DNA from 2 places in the Arthrobacter saudimassiliensis genome. Region 1 is predicted to be linked to the other one. Evidence: riboswitches for the same ligand, from Rfam matches in the RefSeq annotation. Region 1 holds a riboswitch; the other holds the start of a gene.
What was found. A riboswitch is a leader RNA that binds a small molecule or an ion and turns the genes downstream of it on or off. The one in region 1 is predicted to bind cyclic di-AMP.
Positions count from the first base shown of each region.

Region 1 (8,910 bases):
AGCATCACGGACACCGGCATCGGAATTCCGGCCGAGGACCTGCCCAAGCTCTTTCAGCGGTTTTTCCGGGCGTCCAACGCCACCTCCGCAGCCATCCCGGGCACCGGCCTGGGCCTGGCGATCGTGCAGGACATCGTGCACCAGCACGGGGGCGAGCTGCAGGTGGCCTCAGAGGTCGGCCGGGGAACGACGTTCACGGTCCAGCTGCCGGCCCGGGCCTGAACCTGCGCCACCGGGCTCAGGCGAGGACGCGCTGTTCTCCGGTGTAGCAGTTCAGCGAGGTGCCGCGGCTGAAACCGATCAGCGTCATGCCCGCCTCGTGCGCCAGTTCGGCCGACAGCGAGGACGGCGCGCTCACCGCCGCCAGCACCGGAATCCCGGCCATCTGCGCCTTCTGGACCAGTTCGAAGGACGCCCTGCCGGAGACCTGCAGCACCATGCCGCGCAGCGGGAGCATGCCCGCGCGCAGCGCCCAGCCCACCACCTTGTCGACGGCGTTGTGGCGCCCGACGTCCTCGCGCAGGCACAGCAGCTCCCCTTCATGGTTGAACAGCCCCGCGGCGTGCACGCCCCCGGTACGGTCGAACAGCTTCTGCTCCCGGCGCAGCCGGTCCGGCAGGGAAGCCAGCAGGGGCAGCGGGAAGGCTTCGTCGTCCTCGGCCAGATTGAACCGGGCCTGCTTGCGGACGGCGTCGATGGACGCCGTGCCGCAGATCCCGCAGGAGCTGGAGGTGTAGACGTGGCGTTCCAGGGACGTGTCCGGGGGCGCGACGTCGGGGCGCAGCTGCACGTCCACGACGTTGAAGGTCTGCCGGCCCTGGTCATCGGTGCCCGCGCAGTAGCGCAGGCTGACGATCTCGCCCGGGGCGCTGACCACGCCCTCGGAGACCAGGAACCCGGCGACCAGGTCAAAGTCGTCGCCGGGGGTGCGCATGGTGACGCTGAATGACCGGCCGCCGACGCGGACCTCCAACGGCTCCTCTCCGGCCAGCACGTCCTCGCGCCTGCCGGCGCCGCCGTCGAGCCGGAAGCGGGTCACCTTCCGGCGCTGGGTGAGACGGGGCATGGTTCCTCCTGACTGGGTGGTGGATCGCCGGCTCAGCGGCCGCTGCCGGGCGTCGGCGCCTCGCGCACCTTCCACGGCAGCGGAAGCGCCAGCAGCGGCTCGTCCGGCTGGCATCCCTCCGCGGGGATGACCATGACGGCGTCGGCCTCGGCCAGGCCGCGCAGCATGCCGGAGCGGAAGTAGGGCGAGGTGTGGGCCCTGCCGTCGCGGATGGTGCAGGGCACCAGCCTGGTCCGGCCGGGCAGCGGCTCGACGGCCGATGCCGCCAGCACGTGGTGCGGGCGGGCCGGCCGGGCGCCGCTGAGCCCTTCGAGCAGGGGCTGCAGCACGGTGAACACGGCCATCATCGCGGCCAGCGGATTGCCCGGCAGCGCCACCACCAGGCGGCCGTCCTCCAGCCTGGCCAGCATGGTCGGGTGTCCCGGGCGCATGGCGATCCCGTCGATGAGCAGCTCGGCGTTCACCTCCTCCAGGGCGAGGCGGAGATGGTCGGCATCGGACCGCCCGGTGCCGCCGGTGGTGACCAGGACGTCGCCGAAGCTCATCGCGATGGCGCTCTCATCCGTCGCTTCGGTGGTCAGCGCCGCGACCACGTCCTCGAAGCGGTCAGGGAGCCGGCGTACGACGTCGACGTGCCCGCCCAGCATGCCGATCAGCTGGGGCAGCTGGGGTCCGAACGTGTCCCGGACCTGGCCGGTGTCGGGCAGGCCGGCTTCGATGACCTCATCTCCGGTAAGCAGCAGCGACACCCGCGGGGCCCGCAGCACCGGCAGCGTATCGTGCCCGCACACCGCCGCCAGCGCGATGTGGGCAGGGTTGAGGGTGGTGCCGCCCGGAATGACGACCTCGCCGGCTGCGGCTTCCTCCCCCGCCGGCCGGATGTGCTCGCCGGGCCGCGGCTCATCGGCCCGCGCGGCCGGAGACAGGCTCAGGATTCCGGCGCCGTCCAGGAGCCCGCTTTCGCTGCGCAGCACGCTGTCCGCGCCCTCCGGCACCGCCCCGCCGGTGAGGATGGCCACCGCTTCGCCGGGCTGCAGCGGGCGGCGCCCGGATTCCCGGTGGATCTGCCAGCGCTCGGGCTCGGGCTCGGGTTCCTTGAGCCGCCAGGGGGCGGTGCCCGCCACGGCCCAGCCGTCCATGGCGGCGGACGCGTAATGCGGCACGGGCTGGAGTGCGCGGGCGTCTTCGGCGAGCATCCGGCCCAGCGCCTCGGCCAGCGGCACCGTCTCCACGGGCAGTCCGGGAGCGGCGGCATAGGCGGTGCGGCGGGCTCCGTGCCAGTCCGCGTGCGCGGAGGGCCGGGGGGCTGCGGGTGCCAGGGGATCAGTCATTGCGGTCCTCCTCACCGGCAAGGGCACGGCACTCCGAGCCTGCCGCCCGCATCGCGGCGCGCATGGCGACGGCGTCCGGGGCCTGCGCGCTTCCCACGGCGACTCCGGCGGCGTAGCCCGCGATGAAGGTGGTCAGCGGGGCGGCCGGCCGGACCACCGAGTGCGCGGCGTCCGCGGCCAGCTTCAGCACGGCGCCCACGTCCACCGGCGTGCCCTCCAGCTCGAGTGCTCTCAGCAGCCTGGCGCTCCAGGCCTCAAGCTGCTCCTCCTGGCTTGCCATATGTGCTCCTTTAGTGCAGTTCCGGTGCCCCGGCGGTCGACGGTCCGGGGCCGGCGACGGCACCGGCCCGCCGGGCGTCCTCCCATGTGTCGACATCGGAGGTGCTGCCTGCCGGGACGGGTACTTCCCTCCTCTGCACCCTAGCAAGGAGTTTGAACACGGACAGGTTCTCCAATCCTCCGGCCCCGCGCTGCCCGCGGACGGCGGCGCGCAGCGCGGCGGTGTCGTGCAGGCCCGCCAGCGGCTGGGCGCGGCCTTCCGCGCAGGCCAGCAGCGACGTCCCGGGCGGCACGTCGTCGGGGCTGCCCGCCGCCTCCAGGAGGGCGTCGACGGCGGCGGCGATCCCGGGCATGTCGCAGGCCAGCACCAGCAGCCACGGCGCGCGGGCACCGGCGCGATCGAGTGCATCGAGCCCGGCGCCGATGGCTGCGGCGGGTCCGCTGTAGGGCGGGTCCTCCCGCACCGACAGGCACTGCCCGTGGGCAAGGCCGGCTGCCGGAAGGTATTCGGCCGGGCCCACCACCGCCACCTGCCCGGCCCCGGCCGCGGCCTCCACCGTCCGCGCCAGCAGCGTCCGGCCGCCGGCCCTCAGCAGCGCCTTGGGTTCTCCGCCGAGGCGCGAGGATCGGCCTCCGCTCAGAATGAGCGCATCATAGGCGGGCAAGACGGGCACGGCCGCCGGTGACTGCCGGGTTCCGTCCGCGGGCGGGGTGGTACCGGTCATGCGGCGGTGTCACTGCCCAGGAAGGCGTGCCACTGCGGCGCGGGACGTTCCAGTTCCCGGATCTGCCAGCGGGCACCGCGCGGCGGCTGCGGGCGAAACCGCAGCTCCCAGCCGAGCTGTTTGAGCGTCTTGTCCCCCTTGGCGTTGTTGCAGCGCAGGCAGCATGCCACGAGGTTCTCCCAACTGTCTCCGCCGCCCCTGGACTTGGGCACGACGTGGTCCACGGTCGCGGCCGCCTTGCCGCAGTAGGCGCACCGGTGGTCGTCGCGGCGCAGCACGCCGCGCCGGGTGGCGACCGTGCCCTCCCGGTACGGCACCCTCACATACCGGTTCAGGAGGATCACCGAGGGGCGGGCGAACACCTCGTTGGGGCCCACCACCGGTTCCCCGCTTTCGGCCACCACGCTGGCCTTGCCGGCCAGCACCAGCACCAGGGCGCGCCGGAAGGTGACCACGGCCAACGGCTCGTACCCTGCATTCAGAACGAGAGTGCGCATGCACAGTCCTCTTCGCCTGCATTCTTCGCGGCGGTTCTCCAGCAGCCGCCACGCGGAACGGTACAACGGATCGACAATGCAAGGGTAAGCCCCGCCTCCGGTCTTGACCATTTATCCGCCCGCGGCGGCCCGCCGCCGCGGGGCTGGTGAACGCGCAGACAACACAAAAGGGACCCGCGGGCGGGTCCCTTTGGTGTTTGGTTCTGTGTGGCGGGGTCTAGCCGCCGACGCGGATGTACACGCCGCCGGAGCCAAGCTCCGCATCGGCAATCACCGTGGTGTTGCCGTTGAAGCCGCCGTGCACGGCCTTGCCGCCGCCGATGTAGACCGCGATGTGGGCCAGGCCCATGCCGCCGTCGGCGTAGTAGATCAGGTCGCCGGGGACAGCCTCCGCCGCGCTCACGGTGCGGCCGAGGGAGAGGTAACCGGCCGGCCAGCCGTGATAGTTGATGCCCGCGGCAGCCAGTGCGTTGGTGGCCAGCGCGGTGCAGTCCTGCATGACGCCGAGCTGCGCGAGCGCGGCGCTGGCGATGACGGCGGCGGTGCCGCCGGCCGGGGCCGGTGCAGGTGCCGGTGCCGGAGCAGGCGCCGGGGCGACCTGCTGGGACTGCAGGGAGACGTTGGCCGCTGCCGGAGCGGAGGCGGCCGGGGCAGCCGCAGCCGGGGCCGCTGCCTGCTCCTCGACGGCGACGGGCGCGACCGCCGGAGCGGCTTCGACCACACCGGCTACCGCGGCACGCTCGAACGAGACGGGCACGTCATCGGCCACCAGCAGGGGTGCGTTGGCGATGTCCAGCTTGCTGGTGTGGACCTCGCGCTGCGCCTCGACCGGAGCCCCGGAGGCCGTGGCTGCTGCACCGGAGGCCAGGACCAGGCCGGAGGCCGCGGCGATGACTGCGGCCTGGCGGCCGACGGTGCCGGCGTTGGAGGACACTGCATCCGCCAGGGCGGAAAGGGTGTTGCGCTCGACTGCGGCCCGGTGGCGGGCGCGCTCAGGTGTCGTAGTCATGCTGATTCTTCCTCGGGTGGTTACGACAACTGGTGTCTAGCTGACGCGGACGAAGCTGGCGCCCGGCAGGTCGGAAAGGTTGTGCAGGGCGGTGTTGAAGCCGTTGAAGCCGCCGCTGATGACCTGGCCGTTGCCGACGTAGATGGCAACGTGACCGGGAGTGATGACGAGGTCGCCGGGCATCGGCGAACCGACGACGGTGCCGTAGGCGTAGAACTGGGCCGGTGCGAGGTCGCCCACGGACTTGCCGGCGGCGCGCAGGGCCTTCTCCACCATGGCGGTGCAGTCCTGGGCGACGCCGATCTGGGAGTACGCGGAACCGACCAGGATGTCGGCGACGGCGCTGGCGGCCGGAGCGCTCTGGACGGCGACGTCTGCGGCCGGGGCCGGGGCGGCCTGGACGGGAGCAGCCGGGGCCGGCGCTGCGGCCTGCTGGACGGCGGTGCGCTCGGCGGCGGCGGCCTGCTCGGCTGCGGCCAGTTCGGCTGCTGCTGCCTGCTCGGCGGCGGCGCGCTCGGCGGCGCCGGATTCGGAAACCACCTGCTCAAGGCCGGCCAGCTGGAACGGGGCGTCGGCCGGAACGGACAGGGCGCCGCCGCCGGTGACGATGTTCAGGGGCAGGGCCTCAAGCGCCTGGCGCTCGGTGCTCGGAGCGGCCTGCGCCGGGATGCCGGCGGCCAGCACGAGGCCGGACGCGGCGGCTACGACGGCGGCCTGGCGGCCTACGGATGCAAGCGGGCTCGTGGAAGTGCTGGCCGCGCGGCGGCGGCCATGGGTGCGTGATGACAAAGCTGTGCCTCTCCCTACGCCTGCGAGGTGAGCTGTCGGGTTCGGATGGGAGTCACCCGGCTGGGCGGCGCGAAGCCGCTCAACTTAACCCCAAGGGCACCAAACGGTGCCCGAAAATTGGTTCCCCCGCCCCTGCCATGCGATTGTGCGAACGGACCTCGAACAGTGGCAGAGCTAGGCGATCTGCTCGAGGGTGCCTGGCCGTTGGGGGCCGGGCACGGTGACGACCCTACAGGAAGCTTTCAGGAATGTCACGTTCCGGTCACAGAACGGTATGTCTGCGGTTACAACCAGCCCAGGGGGTCGACGACATCGCCGTTTACCATTACCTCAAAATGCAGGTGGCAGCCCGTGGAGGCACCGGTGGATCCGCTGGCCCCGAGGAGCGCTCCGCGGTCCATGGTGTCCCCTACGGCCACGTGGATCGCGGAAAGGTGGTTGTAGGTGGTCTCGACGCCGTTGCCGTGGTCGATGACGACGCGCTGGCCGCCGCCGTACGGGTGCCAGCCGGCGAAGGTGACGGTTCCGGCAGCCGCCGCGGTGACGTCCGTGCCGCAGGCCGCTGCAAAGTCCTGGCCCCGGTGGAGCTCTCCGCTCATGCCCGTAATCGGGGACACGCGGTAGCCGAACCCGGAAGTGGACACCATTTCCGAGGCGAGGGGCTTGGCCAGGGTGCCCTTGGCGGCGGCGGGCGTAACGGAGGAGGCCGCAGCCGCCACCGTGACCTCCTGCAGGCGGGCCTCGGGGTCGTACCGGCTGCTCAGCCCTGCACGCTCGAAGTTGACCTGCGCGGCGGGATCTGCCGTGACGGTCTCCTGGACCGCGGCGGCCTGGACCTGCGGTTCCGGCTCGGCCGCCGCTGTGGTAGGAATGGCGACGCTCAGGATGAGCCCGGAGGTTGCTGCCGTAATGGCAACCTTCTGGGCGGTGTCCCCCACGGAGTGATGCTTGGTTTCGGCCCGCCGGCGTCCGCTCTGGGAGCGCGGACGCGCAGGTGTTGCCGGGGCAGACGCGCGGCGCCTGCCCGAAGCAGCATGCTTCGACAAGTGGTTCCCTCTCTCAAGCCTGCGAAGTTAGCTGTCGGATTCGAGTGGAGAAGCACTCGGCCTCCGGCCGGCAGCACGGCTGTTGCCATGCTGCTTGCTGTGGAGGCTTCACCCCGAGGCAGCGGCTGCTGCCAAAGAATTGGGTCCTCCGCCCCCGCCTAGCGAACGGTATGGTGCTCCGGCCCAACGGCAGGGTTAGGCATTTGGGCCGGATAACGATGGTGGTTCAGCGTCGTCAAACACTATAGGGGAACAGCGCCGAAATTTACCATTCCGTTATCGGCGCTGCGGAATCAGCGCTGCGCGACGAAGACGTGGGAGGCCACTTCCGGCGGCAGCTCCAGCGCACCCTCGATGCCGGGGACGCGGACGGAGATGTACCCGCCGACGGTTTCGGCGGTCAGTTCGGCGCCGGGATGCAGGCCGGCCTCATCCAGCTGGCCCAGCAGCTCGGGATCGACCTGGATGGGCTCGGCAAGCCGCACGAGCTGGTACTTCTGGCCCTCCCCCGCGCCGGCCACGGCCGTGGCGAGCGAGACGGTATCGGCCGCCGCACCGGGCGCGGGCATGCCGCCAAGCTCCTCCAGTCCGGGGATGGGGTTGCCGTAGGGGGATGCCGTCGGGTGGCCCAGCAGGTCGTAAAGCCGGCGTTCGACGCGCTCGCTCATCACGTGCTCCCACCGGCAGGCTTCGTCGTGGACGTAGGCCCAGTCCAGCCCGATGACGTCCGAGAGCAGGCGTTCGGCCAGCCGGTGCTTGCGCATCACGCCAACGGCGCGGGCCCTGCCCAGTTCGGTGAGTTCCAGCTGCCGGGTGCCCGAGACCACCACCAGCCCGTCACGCTCCATCCGGGCAATGGTCTGCGACACGGTGGGCCCGGAGTGGCGCAGGCGTTCGGCGATCCGGGCGCGCAGGGCGACGATGTTCTCCTCTTCCAGCTCCAGGATGGTCCGCAGGTACATCTCTGTCGTGTCGATGAGATCCGTCATGGCCGGCCGCTCCTTGAAATCGTGCGGAAGAAGTGGGATGCGGGCAGCATCGGCCGCCACAGGTCCCTGGTATGCCCCAAGGTTAGCCCATCGCGACAAAGCCCGGGCAATCACCCGGCTGCCGGTTCGCCCCCGGCTTTTCCCGCGCCTGCCCGGGAAAAGCCGCGGGCGGAGGCGGTCCTTCCCGACGCCGCTGCGACCCGATTCACAAATGGGCCGGGCCCGCCGCGTGGGGCAGAATGAAAGGGCGAAATGCACTGACGAATCCGCTGGAGCGTAGAGACCATGGGCGAAAACCCCGCACTGACCATTCCCGCCGAACTCCTGCCCCGGGACGGGCGGTTCGGCGCCGGCCCCTCCAAGGTCCGGCCCGAGCAGGTACAGGCCCTGTCGGACGCCGGCGCACGGCTGCTGGGCACCTCACACCGGCAGGCGCCGGTGCGCGGCCTGGTAGGCAGCATCCGTGAAGGCCTGTCCGCCTTCTTCCGCGCCCCCGAGGGCTATGAAGTGGTCCTCGGCGTCGGCGGTTCCACCGCCTTCTGGGACGTTGCCTCCTTCGGCCTGGTGCAGGAGAAGGCGCAGCACCTGTCCTTCGGCGAGTTCGGCTCGAAGTTCGCCGCCGCCACCAACAAGGCGCCGTTCCTCGCTGCGTCCTCGATCCTGAAGGCAGAGCCGGGCACCCGGCCCGAGCCGCAGGCCGAGGCCGGGGTGGACGTCTACGCCTGGCCGCAGAACGAGACCTCCACCGGCGTGTCCGCTCCGGTGAAGCGGGTCGGCGGAGCGGACGACGGCGCACTCGTCCTCATCGACGCCACGTCCGCGGCGGGCGGCCTGGACGTGGACGTGTCCGAGTCCGATGTCTACTACTTTGCGCCGCAGAAGAACTTTGCCTCCGACGGCGGACTGTGGCTGGGGCTGTTCTCTCCGGCGGCGCTGGAACGCGCGGCGCGGATCAATGCCTCCGACCGCTGGATCCCGGATTTCCTGAACCTGCAGACGGCGATCGACAACTCGCGCCTGAACCAGACCTACAACACCCCCTCGCTGTCCACGCTGGTGACCCTGGACGCCCAGGTGCAGTGGCTCAACAACAGCGGCGGCCTGGACTTCGCGGCCGCGCGGACCGCCGATTCGGCCGGACGGATCTACCGCTGGGCGGAGGCCTCCGGCGTCGCCACC
Region 1 covers NZ_JBNHFX010000005.1:111,889-120,798, forward strand. The annotation lists gene AC5RV6_RS16555 (sensor histidine kinase) at 1-222, shown strand, start outside; gene fdhD (formate dehydrogenase accessory sulfurtransferase FdhD) at 239-1,066, opposite strand; gene AC5RV6_RS16565 (molybdopterin molybdotransferase MoeA) at 1,099-2,397, opposite strand; gene AC5RV6_RS16570 (DUF6457 domain-containing protein) at 2,390-2,677, opposite strand; gene mobA (molybdenum cofactor guanylyltransferase) at 2,688-3,401, opposite strand; gene AC5RV6_RS16580 (HNH endonuclease) at 3,398-3,898, opposite strand; gene AC5RV6_RS16585 (NlpC/P60 family protein) at 4,116-4,907, opposite strand; gene AC5RV6_RS16590 (NlpC/P60 family protein) at 4,944-5,696, opposite strand; cyclic di-AMP (ydaO/yuaA leader) riboswitch at 5,700-5,856, opposite strand; gene AC5RV6_RS16595 (M23 family metallopeptidase) at 5,981-6,634, opposite strand; cyclic di-AMP (ydaO/yuaA leader) riboswitch at 6,744-6,954, opposite strand; gene AC5RV6_RS16600 (iron-dependent transcriptional repressor DtxR) at 7,036-7,731, opposite strand; gene serC (phosphoserine transaminase) at 8,017-8,910, shown strand, end outside.

Region 2 (8,910 bases), on a different contig from region 1:
GGCGGACCGGGCAGCGGAGAAGTCGATCTTCCGCTACTACCGGCGGCTGATCCGGCTCCGGCACAAGTCCAGGGTGGTCTCTCTCGGCGAATTCCGGCTGGTCCAGTCAGCCCATCCGCGGCTGCTCGCCTATGTGCGTTCGCTCGAGGGCGAGGAGCTGCTCGTGCTGGGCAATGTGTCGGCGGAGGACCTGGAGCTTCCCGCCGGCCAGCGCACGGGCGTCCGGATGCTCGGCAACTATACGGACATCGGCGATGCCCGTGTCCTGCGCCCGTGGGAGGTGCGGGTGGAACAGCTTGCCCCCGGCCCCGACCTGCCCTGACGCCGAAGGGCGGGGCGACGTCGGGCGGGGAACCCCGGGCGCAGGCGCCGGATCCCGGCCGGCGGGCGCTTAGACGGACGGCCCCGGAGGCGGCGCAACGGAGCCCGGTCCGCTTCCGGGCTCGGAGCCCAGGTCCAGCGCCTCGGGGACGAGCCCCACGCCCACGGAACGCCGGACGTCGAGTTCCCCGATCCGCAGCCGCTTGACGACGACGTCGCCCAGGGCGGCCCGGCGGACTGCCAGTTTGCCGATGGCGGCTGCCCCGACGGCCAGCCCCGCGAGGGCGACCCCGCTGACGGCCAGCCCGCCGATCATCACGCCGCTGACAAAATCCGATCTGCTCTCCATGACCTCTCCCGTATCCCTGTTCGTCGGTCCCTCTTCGTCCCGGTGGCAGGACTTTCCCCTGCCCGGGGAGGCAGGAGGCCGCATTCTCCGGCACCCATGGGCATTGTGCCCCTCAACGGCGCCCTTGCCCACCGCGTCCGTTCTTCCCAAGGACAGGCGGCCATCAGGCTGCCGGGGCGCGCGGGACGGTTAGGCCTAGAGCCGGTCGAACCTCTCAACGCTGGCGGCGGGACCGGCCACCAGCACCGTGTCGTCCGCCTCGAGCACGGTCTGCGGCGTGACGAAGCGCCAGGCCCCGGTTCCCTTGCGGACAGCGACCACCGCGACTCCGTAGCGGTCCAGGATCGCGGCCCGCTGCAGGGGAATATCACGGATGGCCCGGTGGGGTGCGGTTTCCACCACGGCGAAGTCCCCGCCGATCTGCGAGTAGTCAAGCACGCTGCCGCTGACCAGGTGGGCGACCCGCCGCCCCATGTCGGCCTCCGGAAAAACCACGTGCCGGATGCCCAGCTGATCGAGGATGGTGCCGTGCGCTTCGCTGACCGCCTCCGCCCAGATCTGCGGGATCCCGAAGCGCAGCAGCAGCGACGTGGTGAGCACGCTCATGCCGACGTCGCTGCCGATCGCGACCACCACGCGTTCGAAGTCGGGGATGGAAAGGTCGCGGAGGACCTGTTCGTCGGTGGCATCGGCCGTCACAACGTAGGTCAGCCGGCCGTCCAGCGTTTGGACCACCTGGGGGCGGTGGTCGATGCCCAGGACGTCCGTGCCGTGCGCCATCAGTTCCAGTGCCACCGAGCGGCCGAACCGGCCGAGGCCGATGATCGCGACCGCATCCGTCCCCGCCATCCGTGCCGGCCGGTTTCCCGACAGGAGCCTGCGCTTAGCCAATGATCGGCCTCTCTTCCGGCAGCTCGTAGCGGGAGGTGCGGCTGCGCAGGGCGAGGCCGGCCGCCAGCAGGAGCGGGCCGAGCCTGCCGATGAACATCAGGACGACCAGCACGGACTGCCCGACCGGCCCGATGGCGGCGGAGATGCCTGCGCTGAGGCCGACCGTTCCGAAGGCGGAGGTGGTTTCGAGCAGCAGGACGTCGAGCCCGAAGTCGGTCACAGCCATCAGGAAGGCGGTGGCGGCCAGGACCAGGGCGGCCGCCGCCAGCAGCAGGGTGATCGCCTCGCGCGGCACGTGGCTGCCGAGCCGCTTGCCGAGCATGGTCACGGACGCGCCGCCGCGCAGTTCGGCGGCCACCACGTAGACCAGCACCATAAAGGTGGTGACCTTGATGCCTCCGGCCGTGCCGGCCGGGCCGCCGCCGATGAACATGAGGATATCCATGCCGAGCCAGGACAGCGGGTCCATCTCCGCGATGTCGATGCTGGAGAACCCGGCCGTTCGGGCCTGCACTGACTGGAAGAAGGCGGCCAGCAGGCGGTCCGGCCAGCTCAGGGGTTCCAGGGTCCGCGGGTTGCCGCTTTCGACCAGCAGCACCAGCAGGGTGCCGGCAGCCAGCAGCAGGCCCGTTCCCAGCAGAACGAGGCGGGTGTTCAGCGACCAGGCCAGCGGCGTGAACAGATGGCGGCGCAGCTGCATCAGCACCGGGAAGCCCAGTCCGCCAAGGATGACCGCGGCGCTGATGGACAGGCAGACCACCGGATCCGCCGCGAAGCCCGCAAGGTTGTCGCTGAACAGGGAAAAGCCTGCATTGTTGAAGGCCGAGACAGCGTGGAAAACCCCGTACCACAACGCCTGCCCAAAGGGCATGCGGTAGGTAAGGGCGAACTGCAGCGTAAGGATCACCGCGACGGCGGCCTCGGTCAGCAGAGTGATGCGGACGACGCCGAGGATCACCGCGGGCGCGTTCACCGGCCGCCCTCCACCGGCTTCGGCCGCCGCGGTGAGCCTGGTGCGCAGGCTCAGCCGACGCGCGACCGCCAGGCCGATGACGGCGCCGGTGGTCATCACGCCCAGTCCGCCGATCTGGATCAGCACGAGGATCACGGACTCGCCGAAACTGCTCCAGTGCCCCGGGGTGTCGACGACGATCAGGCCGGTGACGCAGAGCGCGGAAACCGCGGTGAACAGCGCCTCGATGAACGACGCCCCGCCCGGCCCTTCGGCGGCGCCGGGAAGGAGCAGCAGCCCTGTTCCCGCAGCGGCCGCGGCTGCGAATCCTCCCAGCACGGTCCGGGCGGGAGGAGAACGGCGGCGGGGATGTCCGTGGAGCACGCCCGGGGGTCTGGCCACGTTTTGACGCTACCGCGGCCCGCCCTCTGCAGTCAGCGTGAGGCGTGCGCTTCCCCGCGGAGGAAGGCTCAATCCGTCCCGGGACGGTCCTGCGGCACGTCGAGCGGATCACTCCCGCAGGATGCGGTCAAGGGCAGGCCGTAATCTTTGCCGCCGGAGCGAATCCGGGCGTTTCGCCGGCCCGTGACCCGCACTCCCGCCCTGACCTGCGACGACGTTTTGGCTATCGGCTACGAGTCGTTGCGTCAAGTTCTGAGAGCTTAATAACAAACTCGATATCCAATGGTTATCAAACCGTGATAGATGTGTAGTGTTCTTCGAGTGCCGCTCCCCCAGCGCGGCACCCTCGGCCGGATACCGAACCTTGCCACCGGTTCCGAGGTCCAAAGATCAAAACCATGGCAGGGGCGGGGGAACCAGTTCCGGGTTCCACGAATCCTAGGGGTTAAGCCTGCCGGCCTTCCGGCAGCCGGGTGACTCCCATCCGCATCCGACAGCTCACCTCGCAGGTACAGGGAGAGGTAACAACATGTCCAACACCCGTGCACGCCACCGCGCAGAGACTTCCGCCTGGCTGACCATCTCCAAGGCCGCCCTCGGCCGCGGACGCACCATCGGAGGAACCGCTGCCGCAGTTGCCGCAGGGTCCGGCCTGATGCTCGGCATGGCCGCCCCGGCCCAGGCCGGCGTCATCGCCAACGATTCCTACACCCCGGCTCCGGCTGCGGCACCCGCCGCTCCCGTAGCCGCCGCACCTGCCCCGGCTGTGGAGACCGTCGCCGCGGACGCAGCGCCGGCCGGCACCCACACCGTGGTCGCCGGAGACACCCTCGGCCAGATCGCCGCCACCTACGGCGTGAGCCTGGACAGCATCTTCAGCCTGAACGGGCTGGGCATGGAGTCCATCATCTACCCGGGCGACGTCATCACCTACGCCGGCGAGGCCACCGCCGCACCGGCAGCGGTCGAGTACGCCGCCGCCTCCTACACCGAGACCTACGCCGCTCCTGCACCTGCAGCCGCTCCGGCTGACCTGGGCACCTTCAGCACCCAGTCCGTCGACGTGACCCCGGCCCCCGCGGCCACCGCGGCCTCGGCCACCAACCAGGTCATCCTCAACTCGGCCTACGCCCAGATGGGTGCCGTCCAGGACTGCACCGTCCTGGTCGAGGTGGCGCTGCGCGCCGCCGGGCACTCCGTGGGCGACCTGGCCCCGGCCCAGCTGGCTGCCTACGGCACCCCCGTCTCCGACCCGCAGCCGGGTGACCTGATCTACTACGCCGACGGCGGCATGGGCTTCGCCCACATCGCCATCTACATCGGCGACGGCCAGGCCATCCACAGCGGCTGGAACGGCAACCAGACCGTCATCAACTCCGCCAACGTCGGCTCCGGCGCGGCCTACTACCGCGTAGCGTAGCTGCTGCTCCGACGCCCGGCGCCGGAACAGCAGGAGCAGGAAACGGACATGCGGTCCCCCTCGGGGCCGGATGTCCGTTTTCGTTTAACCGCCGTGGCGGTGTGACCGGCGTTCCGGTTCAACCTCCGTGGGAGCCCGCCTTCACCCGGCCGGCTCCTCTGCCGTGATCGGCTCGTATCAGGCCCGCGGCTTGGTGCGGGCCGTAGCCGGCACCGACCACGGATCCTCCGGCCAGGGATGCCGGGGGTACCGTCCACGCATCTCCGCCCTGACCTGCCGGTACGGGCCGTTCCAGAAGGACTCCAGGTCATCGGTCACCGCCAGCGGCCGCCGTGCCGGTGAGAGCAGGTGGAACAGCACCGGGACCCGGCCACGCACCAGCCGCGGGGTCCGGGCCCAGCCGAAGCATTCCTGGAGCTTCACCGCGACGACCGGCCGTGCCTGCGGGTCCCCGGGCTCCGGGTAGGCGATCCGTACCCGGGAGCCGCTGGGAACCTGCAGCCGTTCCGGTGCGAGCTCGTCGAAGTCCGCCGCCTGGGGCCACGGCAGCAGGCGGCGCAGTGGTTCAGCCAGGTCCGTGGCCGCCGCCGTCCTGCCCTGCGCCAGGGCCTCCAGCTCCGGGAGCAGCCAGTCCTCCAGGTTCTCCAGCAGGGCGGCGTCGGAGACGTCGGGCCACGGCGCCCCGAGTTCGCGGTGGAGCAGGGCCATCCGGCGGCGCAGGCCCTCGGATGCCTCCGAGAAGCCGATGATGCCCAGGCCGGCCTCGCGCAGCGCCTGGGCGACGGCCGCCCGGCCCTCCTCCCGCGAGGCGCGCACCGGCGTATCGGAGAGGGTGATGGCGCCCAGCCTCCGTATCCTCCGGGCGGTGACCCGTCCGTCGGTAAAGCCCGCGTGAACGTGCTCGGTCACCAGGGTCCGGCCTGCTGCCTCGGCGTCGGCCGGTTCGAGCGGAGCCGCGGCCCGGATCAGCGCGCCGGTACCGGCCGCCGATCTGCCGGCCGCGCGGCTGACCTCGGCCACGGCCAGCCACGGATGTCCGGCGAGCCGGCTGCCGGCCGGCAGGCCCGCACGGGTGCCCGAGGCCAGCAGGTACTGTTCCGGCCCGTCGCCCGGCACCCGGCGGGCGACCCGGTCCGGGAAGGCGAGGGCCACCACCTGCCCCGCAGCGTTGCCCGCTGCCGCCCGCTGTCCCCGGATGGAGCCGACGAGGCCGGACAGTCGGCGCACGTCCCCGCGCCATTTCGCTGCTCCCGGCGCGCTGCCGCGGCGGAGGGCGGCCAGCAGTCCGGCCAGGTCCGCGCCTTCCGGGCGGAGGTCCGAGGACACCATCGCGACCACTTCGGCCGCAGCCGTGGGGCCCACCAGTGCGGCGCCGTCGAGCAGGGCGCGGGCGAGCCGCGGGTCGGCGGGCACCTCCGCCAGCCGGCGGCCCAGCGGGGTTGCCATGCCGGAGCCGTCGACGGCGCCCAGTTCCCGCAGCACGGCCACGGCGTCGGCCATCGCGGCGGCGGGCGGGGCGTCCGGCAGCGCCAGGCCGCGGCCCTCCGGCGTGCCCCAGCAGGCCAGCAGCAGGGCCGCGCCGGCCAGGTCGGCGGCGGCGATCTCCGGCGTCGGATGGGCCGGGGCTGCCGCGTAGGCCGCCTGGTCGTAGCAGCGGATCACGGTCCCCGGCCCCTGCCGGGCGGCACGGCCGGCCCGCTGGTCCGCGGAGGCCCGGGACGCGGATACCGTGACCAGCCCGCTCATCCCCCGCGCCGCGTCCCGGCGCACCTCCCGGGACAGTCCGGAGTCGATGACCAGCCGCACCCCCGGCACCGTCAGCGAGGACTCGGCCAGCGCCGTCGAGACGATGATGCGGGAGGGATCGCCCTCCCCGCGGCCGCCGACCGCGCGGTCCTGGAGGGCGGCGGCGACCTGGCCGTGCAGTTCCAGGACCTCGACGGCGCCGGCGGCCGCGCTGCGCAGCCGGGCGGCGGCGTCGGCCACCTCCCGCGCTCCCGGAAGGAACACCAGGGTGTCAGCGCCCGGCTCGGCGAGGTTCAGCTGTGCATGTCCCGCCGCGGCGGTGGCAGCCACGTGCGCCAGGAACTCCCGCCGCACGCCGCGTTCATCGAGCCGCGGGCCCCGGCCGGGCGCCCATCTGATGTCAAGCGGATGCAGCGCGGCCGGAGTGTCCACCACCGGCACCGCCCCGGGCTCCCCGTCGCCGAGCAGTGCGGCAAAGCGGGCCGCGTCGAGGGTGGCGGACATCGCGGCCAGGGTCAGGTCGGGGCGCAGCTGGCGGACTTCGCCGAGCAGGCCCAGCAGCAGGTCCGTGTCCAGGCCCCGCTCATGGACCTCGTCGAGTACGACGGCCGACGCGCCGGCCAGGCCGGGATCCGCCAGCAGCCGGCGCAGCAGCAGGCCCGGAGTCAGGAATTCGACCAGCGTCTCCGCGCCGGCACGGTGTTCCCCGCGCACGCTGTAGCCGACCCGGCCGCCCACCGCGCTTCCGTCGAGGGCGGCCAGCCGGCGGGCGGCGGAGCGCACGGCCACCCGCCGGGGCTGGGTGACCAGCACCCTGCCGCCGCTGCCCTGGCCGGCGGCGAGGTTCGCCGCCAGCGGCGGAACCAGGGTGGTCTTTCCCGTGCCGGGCGGTGCCTGCACCACGGCGGCCGAACCGGGCGTTCCCAGGGCCCGCGCCAGCTCCGGCAGGGACCGGGCGAAGACCAGTCCGCTGCCGATGCGGGAGAGGTCGAAGGGGCCAGGGACGGAGTCGGGCTGTGGGAACACCCTTCCATTCTGCCCGAGGCCGTACCATCAGCCTGGGCCGGACGGACCGGCGGGCAGGAGGCACCATGGCCGTGCAGAGCGCCGGAATCCTGTTGTACCGGCTGCGGGCCGACGGCCCGGAGTTCTGGCTGGGACACATGGGCGGCCCGTTCTGGGCCCGGAGGCAGGAGCATGCCTGGTCGATTCCCAAGGGCGAGATCCTTCCGGGCGAGGATCCCCTCACGGCGGCCCGGAGGGAGTTCGCCGAGGAGATGGGCCACGCCGCCCCGGAGGCGGACTACGCCGGACTTGGGGCGTTCCGGCAGTCCTCCGGCAAGGTCGTGACCGTGTTCACGGCCGAGGCGGACTTCTCCCCCGCGGCGATTTCCAGCAACACCTTCCAGCTGGAGTGGCCCCGCGGCTCCGGCCGGTTCCGCGAGTACCCGGAAATGGACGACGCCGGCTGGTTCGGGGCGGCGGATGCCCGCCGGCTGCTGGTCAAGGGCCAGCTGCCGGTCCTGGCTGCCCTGCTGCGCCGGCTGGACGGATAGCACCGCGGCCGGGGCCGACGGCGGCGCCCTCAGTGCTGCTGAAGCATTGCCGTCGTGCGGTTCCACAGGGCCAGGTCCAGGGTGCCGCTGCGCGCCTGCCGGTTCGGCCGGGCCGGCCGGCAGCGGGCGAAGTAGCGGCCGGTGGGGTAATCCTCGCCGGGGGTGCCGTCGGCCAGGAATACCAGCGTCCGGGCGCCCTTTTCCGGGGTGCCGAGCAGCCTGCGCAGCGGCGTATGGTAGGCCGCGTGCATGGCCGAGCCGGCCGCCCCGGAGAAGTTGCTCGCAATGACTCCCGGGTGGAAGGCGGTGGAGGTCAGCCCGTGGCTGCGGTACCGCCGGTCCAGCTCGAAGGTGAACATGATCTGTTCCAGCTTGCTGTTCCCGTACGCGCGGCGCGGCTCGTAGTTCCGCTCGGATTCGAGGTCGTCCAGGTCCACGTTGCCGAAAAGCCGGTTGGCCGTGCTCGAGGTGTTGATGACGGTGCCGCGGGATTCAATCAGCCGGTCGGTCAGCAGCCGGGTGAGCAGGAACGGTGCGAGATAGTTCACCTGGAACGTCATCTCATGCCCGTCGGCGCTCACCTGGCGCTCCCGTCCGAAGATCGCCCCGGCGTTGTTGGCGAGCACGTCGATGCTCGGATAGCCGGCCAGCAGGTCCATGGCCAGCGCACGCACCGAGGACAGGTCCGCGAAGTCGGCCAGATGCCAGGGCGCCTCCAGCTGCCCGGCCACCTGCCGTGTCTTCTCCGGGGAACGGCCCACCAGCACCACCCGGTGTCCGCGTCGGCGGAGCTCAGCGGCAGCGGCGGCGCCGATCCCGTCGCTGGCTCCGGTCAGGACGATCGTCTTTGCGGCCATTGACCCACCTCACTGCATTCGACGGCACTTGGCAAGATGCAGGTACGCCCGGCAGGCAGCCGGCAGGTCGGGCTCAGTCCCCGCGGGCCGCCCGCTGCGCCGCCGGCCTGGAGGCGAAGAGGTTCAGCCCAAGCCGGGCGGAGAGGAAACCCGCGGCAAGCTGGCCGCGGACGCTGGTGCCGGCGTCGTCCAGCGGGGCCGAATACGTGGCAAGTCCGCCCTTTCCCGGTGCCACGGTGACGACGCCGCCGGACACCCCGCTCTTGGCCGGCAGCCCGATCTCGAACAGCCAGTCCCCGCTGGCCTCGTACATTCCGGTGGAGGCCAGCACCGCCAGGGTGTCCCGGGCGACTTCCGGGCCCACCACCTCGTCGCCGGTGACCGGGTTCACGCCGCCGGCGGAGAGGGTGGCTCCC
Region 2 covers NZ_JBNHFX010000002.1:296,308-305,217, reverse strand. The annotation lists gene AC5RV6_RS08630 (glycoside hydrolase family 13 protein) at 1-322, shown strand, start outside; gene AC5RV6_RS08625 (hypothetical protein) at 392-670, opposite strand; gene AC5RV6_RS08620 (potassium channel family protein) at 866-1,519, opposite strand; gene AC5RV6_RS08615 (TrkH family potassium uptake protein) at 1,554-2,915, opposite strand; cyclic di-AMP (ydaO/yuaA leader) riboswitch at 3,295-3,441, shown strand; gene AC5RV6_RS08610 (LysM peptidoglycan-binding domain-containing protein) at 3,445-4,335, shown strand; gene hrpB (ATP-dependent helicase HrpB) at 4,513-7,107, opposite strand; gene AC5RV6_RS08600 (NUDIX hydrolase) at 7,173-7,637, shown strand; gene AC5RV6_RS08595 (SDR family NAD(P)-dependent oxidoreductase) at 7,667-8,494, opposite strand; gene glsA (glutaminase A) at 8,568-8,910, opposite strand, start outside.
Region 2: linked by a shared signal. The riboswitch ahead of AC5RV6_RS08610 (LysM peptidoglycan-binding domain-containing protein) and the one ahead of AC5RV6_RS16590 (NlpC/P60 family protein) in region 1 are both predicted to bind cyclic di-AMP.